DNA from 2 places in the Brevibacillus antibioticus genome. Region 1 is predicted to be linked to the other one. Evidence: a T-box and tRNA genes for the amino acid it is inferred to sense, from the RefSeq annotation. Region 1 holds a T-box; the other holds one or more tRNA genes.
The links. The T-box of region 1 lies ahead of E8L90_RS13820 (valine--tRNA ligase). A T-box ahead of a tRNA ligase gene usually reads a tRNA of that ligase, here a tRNA-Val.
Positions count from the first base shown of each region.

Region 2: it encodes a tRNA-Val, which carries the amino acid that the T-box ahead of E8L90_RS13820 (valine--tRNA ligase) is inferred to sense. The anticodon was not compared.

Region 1 is NZ_SZNK01000001.1:2,952,952-2,957,135, reverse strand. Features, by position in the region: gene E8L90_RS13830 (ATP-binding protein) at 1-774, shown strand, start outside; gene E8L90_RS13825 (STAS domain-containing protein) at 883-1,209, shown strand; T-box leader at 1,268-1,509, shown strand; gene E8L90_RS13820 (valine--tRNA ligase) at 1,567-4,184, shown strand, end outside.
Region 2 is NZ_SZNK01000001.1:744,670-748,853, forward strand. Features, by position in the region: gene E8L90_RS03665 (hypothetical protein) at 1-20, shown strand, start outside; gene thiM (hydroxyethylthiazole kinase) at 1-795, shown strand, start outside; tRNA gene E8L90_RS03685 (tRNA-Ser) at 1,682-1,774, shown strand; tRNA gene E8L90_RS03690 (tRNA-Glu) at 1,783-1,856, shown strand; tRNA gene E8L90_RS03695 (tRNA-Val) at 1,944-2,019, shown strand; tRNA gene E8L90_RS03700 (tRNA-Leu) at 2,028-2,114, shown strand; tRNA gene E8L90_RS03705 (tRNA-His) at 2,132-2,207, shown strand; gene E8L90_RS03710 (glyoxalase superfamily protein) at 2,293-2,658, opposite strand; gene E8L90_RS03715 (DinB family protein) at 2,655-3,119, opposite strand; gene E8L90_RS03720 (EamA family transporter) at 3,267-4,175, opposite strand.

The DNA of each region.
Region 1 (4,184 bases):
TTGCGTCAGATCGAGACTATTTTCCTCTATCTTTACGATGAAGGGAAAGTGCGTCCGCTGGGGGACGTTCGTGCGAATGTGGAAGTAGAGCGAGAAATGCAACGACTAGTCGAAGAGGCGGCTGGAACGGGCAGACCTGTGAGAGAGCAAATTGTCACCACTGATGGCACAAAGGTGTTTGAATTATACACATCTGTATTGCCAGATCGGACTTGTGGAATCGCCTTGATTGATGTCACGGCCGTCATTGCAGAAGAACGAAAACGCAAAAGACGGGAATGGGAGATCTACAGAGATATTCTGGGTGTGGTCACAGAAGGTAAGCTGTTGTTGCTCAGTGATGAAGAATTGTTTTTCTTGCTTCGGGAAGGGCATATGCTCTTGGCGATCGATATCCGTTTTCCGGAGCAGCTTGCAGAACTGCGTAAATTGTTTAAGCAAGCCTTGGAACCACAAGGCATTTCTGATAAACGATTGCTGCAGTTTCTCGTTGCGGTCAACGAAGCTGCCTCCAATACGTTGAAGCACGGAAATGGCGGTGTAGTTACGTTATACCTATCGAATGACAGGCAGATGTGCCGGGCTGTGATCCATGATGAAGGACAAGGAATTTTGCTCGAGGATATTCCGCGAGCTACCTTACAGCAAGGATTTTCTACACGTCACTCGCTTGGGGCCGGTTTTCACGTGATCCTGCAATACTGTGATCGTGTTTATTTGAGCAGCTCGATGGCAGGTACAAAGCTTATTTTAGAATGTATCCTTTCTCGTTAAAATAACGATTTCCAAAAAGCCAAATGTTTGTAAGTGAATGAAAATGGGTAATATAGTAAAAGGACGAGCAGATTGGGTGTACCGATACCTATTGAGAGGAGTTTGAGCATGGACTACCGCGCAACTGAGGCGAACGGACAAGCTACATTGTTTTTCGGCGGAGAGTTGGACATGGCTGTAGGAGATCGAGTAGGTGAATTGCTCCAGCAGTATGGAGGGCGAAATCAATCCGTTACCGTCGATTTTCAAGGTGTCTCCTTTGTAGATTCTTCCGGTATTGGAAGCCTGTTTTTTACCACGAAAGAACTGTTGGCCATGGGCAAACAGGTAGAAATCGTCAATGTCCGAGAAGAAATTCTCGATATTTTGAGCGTGCTTGGTTTTACCGAAGCATTGGGCATTGCCGTTGGAAAAGTGGGCGAAACCCGGGTTTGACGCCAAACAGCGTGATTGTATATAATAGTGGAAGCTAATAATAAGACAACTACATACGATATGAACGATGAATGGGAAGAGTAAGTCAGGACGCCTTGGCAGAGAGGAGAATCAGTAGCTGCGAGATTCTCTAAGGTCATGAATGGCTGAAGGTCGCCCAGGAGTTTTTTCGGTGAAAGCATGTGCCTAGCCGGGACCGGTTCGCAACCGTTATCTTGTCAGAGTGAACACAGCATAAGCATGACGTTTATCGTGTGTTAACAAAGGTGGTACCGCGAAAATAATCCTTTCGTCCTTTGCGATGAAGGGTTTTTTTATTTTTTGCAAAGCAAGTAATGCTAATAGGAGGAGTCGTACATGTCTACACAGCCAACAACCGACATCGACCAATTGCTGCCGAAAAATTATGATCCAAAAGCAGCAGAAAACAAATGGTATCCGTATTGGATCGAAAAACAATTTTTCAAGGCAGAACGTGACCCGAATAAACGTCCGTTTACGATTGTTATTCCACCGCCGAACGTAACTGGTAAATTGCACTTGGGCCACGCGCTGGATACGACATTGCAAGATATCATTACGCGTACCAAGCGTATGCAAGGTTATAGCGCCTTGTTCTTGCCAGGTATGGACCACGCCGGTATCGCAACCCAAGCACGGGTAGAAGCTACCTTGCGTGAAGAAGGCATCTCTCGCCATGATCTGGGCCGCGAAAAATTCGTGGAGAAGGTATGGGAGTGGAAGCACATTTACGCCTCGCATATTCGTGAGCAGTGGGAAAAGCTCGGTCTTGCACTGGATTACTCCCGCGAGCGTTTTACCATGGATGAGGGCTTGTCCCAAGCTGTACGCGAAGTATTTGTTCGTCTGTACGAAAAAGGCTTGATCTATCGCGGTAACCGTATCATTAACTGGGACCCTGCTGCCCGCACGGCTCTGTCCGATATCGAAGTAATCTACAAGGAAGTAAAAGGTGCGCTGCATCACATGCGTTACCCATTGGCAGATGGCACCGGTTATATCGAAGTAGCTACAACCCGTCCGGAGACGATGGTCGGTGATACGGCTGTTGCGGTACATCCAGAAGATGAGCGTTACAAGGACATGATCGGCAAAACCGTGATTTTGCCAATCGTAGGACGTGAAATTCCAATCGTCGCTGATGATTACGTTGATCCTGCTTTTGGTTCTGGCGCTGTAAAAATTACGCCAGCACACGATCCGAATGACTTTGAATTGGGTCTTCGTCATCAGCTTCCACAAATCGTTGTCATGGATGAGACGGGCACGATGAACGAGCTGGCTGGTATCTACAAAGGCTTGGATCGCTTTGCCTGCCGTAAGCAAATCATCAAAGATTTGACTGAGCAAGGTGTTATGTTCAAGGTTGAGGAGCATATCCATCAGGTTGGACATAGTGAGCGCAGTGATGCAGTCGTAGAACCATACCTTTCTACCCAATGGTTCGTAAAAATGCAGCCTTTGGCTGACGAAGCACTAGCTAATGCAAATAGCCCTGAAAGTGTGAAATTCGTCCCAGAGCGCTTCAAGACGAACTACCTGCGTTGGATTGAAAACATTCGCGACTGGTGCATCTCCCGTCAACTTTGGTGGGGTCACCGAATTCCTGCATGGTATTGCGGAGATTGTAACGAAACGATTGTATCTCGCGCGGATGTGACTGAGTGCCCAAGCTGCCACAGCCACAAGCTGGAGCAGGACAACGACGTTCTCGATACATGGTTCTCCTCTGGTCTATGGCCGTTCTCGACGCTGGGCTGGCCGGAAGAATCCGAGGACATGAAATACTTCTATCCAACGAATGTCCTGGTAACAGGCTACGATATCATCTTCTTCTGGGTTGCTCGCATGATGTTTGAAGGTCTTGAATTTACCGGGAAAAGTCCGTTTGAATCCGTCTTGATCCACGGCATTATTCGCGACTCTGAGGGCCGCAAAATGTCGAAATCACTTGGCAACGGTGTCGATCCGATGGAAGTGATTGAGAAGTACGGAGCAGATGCGCTGCGATACACACTGGCGACAGGGAATTCCCCAGGAAATGACCAACGCTTCTATTGGGAAAAGGTGGAGGCAAACCGCAACTTCGCGAACAAGATTTGGAATGCGTCCCGTTTTGCCTTGATGAACCTGACTGACTTCAAATACGAAGAAATCGATTTGAGCGGTGAGCTGTCTACCCCAGACAAATGGATTCTCTCCCGCCTGCAAGCGACAATCGCAGATGTAACCCGTCTGTCTGACGCATTTGAATTCGGTGAAGCAGGCCGTGTCCTTTACAACTTCATTTGGGATGACCTGTGTGACTGGTATATCGAAATGGCGAAGCTACCACTGTACGGTACAGATGAAGCGGCGAAGAAAACGACCCAATCCGTTCTGGTTACGGTTTTGGATCAAACGCTGAAGCTGTTGCATCCGTTCATGCCGTTCATCACGGAGGAAATCTGGCAGGCATTGCCTCATCAAGGCGAGAGCATTACAGTAGCACCTTGGCCAACCGTTAACGAGCAATGGATTTTTGCTGAAGCAGAAAGCGAAATGAATCAGTTGATGGATATCATCCGCAGCGTACGCAACATCCGTGCAGAAGTAAACGTACCGATGTCCAAGAAAATTGAGCTCTTGATCAAACCAAGCGATGCATTGTCCGCTGAGCGTCTGACACGCGGTGAGCAGTACCTTACCCGTTTCTGCAACCCTGAACGTCTGGAAATCAGTCTGGATCTGGCTATGCCTGAAAAAGCGATGTCTGCTGTGATCACGGGAGCAGAATTGTTCCTTCCACTGGCAGGCTTGATCGATATCGAGCAAGAGCTGAACCGCCTGGAAAAAGAAGTGGCGACACTCAATGGCGAAGTGGAGCGTATTGAGAAAAAGCTCAACAATGCTGGATTTATGGCCAAGGCACCTGAAAAAGTAGTCGCAGAAGAAAAAGCGAAGATGGCAGACTA
Region 2 (4,184 bases), 2.2 Mb from region 1:
ATCGGGCAATTACTAATTAAAGTGCGCGAGGAAAATCCACTTGTACATAATATGACGAACGTAGTGGTCACGAACTTTACAGCGAACGGCTTGTTAGCTCTGGGTGCATCCCCTGTCATGGCGTACGCCAAACAAGAGGTGGCAGACATGGCAAAAATCGCCGGAGCTCTTGTATTGAATATAGGGACATTGAATGAGCATGAGATCGAAGCCATGCTGATCGCAGGAAAATCGGCGAATCAGCATGGCGTGCCTGTTTTGTTTGATCCAGTGGGAGCGGGAGCAACAGCGTACCGAACCGAGACAAGTCAACATCTTGCGCAGGAACTCGACCTTGCCTTCATTAGAGGAAATGCAGCAGAGATTGCCAATGTCATCGGGGAGCGCTGGGAGATAAAAGGTGTGGATGCGAAGGAAGCAGGCGGAGATGTCGAGGACCTAGCGAGAGCAGCAGCGAAAAAGCTAAGGACAATCGTTGCGATTACGGGCAAGGTCGACGTGATTTCGGACGGAGAAATGACTTACTCGATCCATAATGGTCATCCAATCTTAACGAAGGTGACCGGAACTGGCTGTTTGTTGACCTCTGTTATGGGAGCGTTTGCAGCTATTGCAAATGACAAGCTGATCGCAGGAGCTGCCGCATTGGTATGCTACGGTGTTGCTGCGCAGCTGGCAGCAGAGAAAGTAGCTGGAGTAGGTCCAGGCAGCTTCCAAATCGAATTTTTGAATGCCTTGCATAACTTGACCGCAGACGATGTGCGCCGTTTTGGGGATATCGAAAAAAGGGAATAAAAATTCCCCTTTAAAAAAGGGGAGAAAAATGGCCGTAGAACGATTAAGCTAGATATGTTAGACAGTAGCTGTAATTTCGTAGTGAAAAAGACAGCAGCTTCTTCTGGTGCTCTGAGAGTGATAGAAATATAAATTCTACGTGATCATCATCGTATGGACGGACATAAAAACGGGAAATACCATGACAAATAATTTCTCTCTTTAACGTCGGCTCCACACTGGCGTCTGTTCGTATGTGCAATTCCACGCTGCGTACCCTCCTTGGACATTCAATAGAGTACCAAAAAAATACAAGGAAAAACAAGGCAATTATGTCTGTTTCATGTCCAAGTTGTTACCAATTTTCATATGAAAACTGACAAGGAGAACGATTCAGAAAAAACTAGCGAGGATTGCTGGGAAAGCACCCTGTTCGAGAGAAAAAATTCGAGATGAGTCCGGCCATTCTCCCTTTTTCCGTTGAGTTATTTACTTTATTTCGAAGGCAGCGTACGAGCTCCTGATCACAGTGACAAGAAAAATAGCCGTGCTTTTGATAGCATTCATCATGCCTCTTGCAGCATCTGTCGACATCATCAATTGGCGCAGCAGGCCCAGAGCATCCAGGCCCACACCAGTTTCCGTACAAGCAGGGGAAGCCTACGGATCGGCGTTTTCTTTTGGACAACTGACATCACTCCGTCTTGTCAAGGAATACTACTTGTAGCATATTGAACAGAAAGTGAAGTTGCTTTAGGCAATTTCCCTTTTTTCGTTTCAATAGATATTCGCCTGATATGAATGGCAAGGAGATGGACCAAGGGGGAAACTTTCAAAATATCACTTGAAATCATGTTGTGAATATGATAGATTAATTCTTGCCAAAGCGAATGCTTGCAGGCTTGATGGATGGATGTCCGAGCGGCCGAAGGAGCACGATTGGAAATCGTGTAGGCGGTGTCGAACCGTCTCGTGGGTTCAAATCCCACTCCATCCGCCATCATACTTGGCCCGTTGGTGAAGCGGTTTAACACAGCAGCCTTTCACGCTGTCATACAGGGGTTCGAATCCCCTACGGGTCACTATAACATCCCCGTATAATAAACCGGGGTCTCCGCAAAGTACTCGGAATATGCTTCATTGCGTTGGCGTCACTTTGTGGGGTTTCTGGAGGCTTAGCTCAGCTGGGAGAGCATCTGCCTTACAAGCAGAGGGTCGGCGGTTCGATCCCGTCAGCCTCCACCATTTTATATGCGGTCGTGGCGGAATTGGCAGACGCGCTAGATTCAGGTTCTAGTGGTGGCAACACCGTGGAGGTTCAAGTCCTCTCGACCGCACCAAGCAAACCCTATATATGGCGGTCGTGGCGAAGGGGTTAACGCACCGGATTGTGGCTCCGGCACTCGTGGGTTCAAGTCCCATCGATCGCCCCATCTATTTATGTTCAAAATGTAAAAATGAAATAGCCCAGCGGTGGCTCCTGTAAGGAACCTCCGGCTGGGCTTTCTTTGTATTTGTTTACGAGTGATCAGGCTGATAAAAGTGAAGGCGATTGCCAAAAGGATCGGTCACGCTCACTTCACGCGTTCCCCACGGCGTCTCCTCTAAACCAGGACGAGCATACTTGTACTCTTGACGCAATAGGGACTGATGAAAAAGCTCAATGTCCTCTACCTGTACGCGAATCGCTGAGCCAGGACAAGCATCCCCGTGATGCTCAGATAGATGAAGTGTGCACGACGGAGAGGAAATTTGCATGTACAAAGGAAAATGATCCTCGTACTGATGCTCCCAATCAATCTGAAAACCTAGAAACCCCACATAAAACTCTCTTGCCTTCTCAACATCAAATATACGAAAAATCGGCGTGATAATCTGATTCATTTGCCCAGACACCTCCGGATTGTATGGAGGGAGGCGAGGTGCATCCCTTCGTGAAAAATCGTTCGGACAAGCACTTGTGCAATCGTATGCATGCCGGATTCCGTTGCGGGAAATTCTTCTTCTAATCGATCCTTGTAAGCAGTTTGTATCTTCTGAGGTTGTTCTTGTAATAAGGAGACGAGTACTTCGAGTTTCGGTGGTGGTGTATCCCAGTCAGCAGGCTTTGTCCCGAAGTTAAACCATTCGGTGAAGCCAGGGGGGACTGGAATCGTTTCTTTTGTAAGGTGAGCGATCCATAAATACTGATCGAGATGAATATGCCCCAGATTCCACAAGATATTGTTGGAGAAACCATCAGGAATGATGTTCACATCTTCCTCCGTCAAGCCATCGATTGCTTTTAATGTCTCCTGTCGATAATCCTCTAGTTGCTGGAATAACACTTTATGCCGTTTTTCCATATCCTTTCCCCCTAGAGTGGTAGTCTTTGCAAATAAATTCGAGTTAAAGATTCTATCTTCCTTCTATAAGAAGAGGGAGCATCGTCAAAAAAGCGTGCAGAGCCAATTCGTCTGCACGCTTTTTGTATGCGGTTATAAGAAACGGCGCTACATTCTTTCCTGCTCGAGGGCGCGAGAAGGGGAGAATAGTTTCCGCCATTTTACTTGCGGTACGCAAATGGCAGCGAGGATCATGAATACGCCACCCCATTGAGGGAGAGAGACAGTCTCTTGAAGCACGAAACTCGACAAGAGTACGACAGTGGGCAGCTCCACTGCACTTAAAATGGTAGCTAGTCCATTACCGATCCGTGGCACTCCGACGGCTAAACAGAAGATCGGGATGACCGAACCGAAGATCGCAACCAAAAGACCGAGCGGCAGCAAACCTTGCAGAAGCTGACCATTTACCAAGAAAGTTGGTGGATAAATGATCGAGAGCATCAGGGCTGCCATACTAATCGAAACCGCGCTTCGCAAGTATGGATCCATTCCAGGGAGAATACGCCCGCTGAAGAAAATAACCAGGGCAAAGGTCGCGCCAGACATCAGACCGAAGATTAGTCCGACTAGGTCTACACTCTGAATACCGCTTTCGCTAAGTCCACTTGCAAGAACGGTCCCTGCTCCAAGCATAGCCAGAGACACCCATTTTTCAGCGGTCGGCCATTTGCGATCCACAACCGCCTCCAACAAGACACCGATCCAGGTGAACTGAAAGAGGAGAACGATTGCGAGCGAAGCAGAGACCCGGCTAACAGCCTGATGGTAAAAAAGACTGGTTGAGGCCATCATGAGGCTGGCTGGTGCCAAGAGCAACAAATACTTGAACGAAAACCGTTGCTTGGAGAAAAAGATGGCCATGATCGTCATGATCAAGGCGCCAAAAATCAATTGGCTTCCACTCATTTCAAATGGCGTAAAGCCGAGTTGAAATGCATGCTTCATGAAGATCGAGAGGACACCGTAGCTACACGCGCCAAGTAAAACTAAAAAGATAGATCGCCAGTATGTCATAAGTAAAAG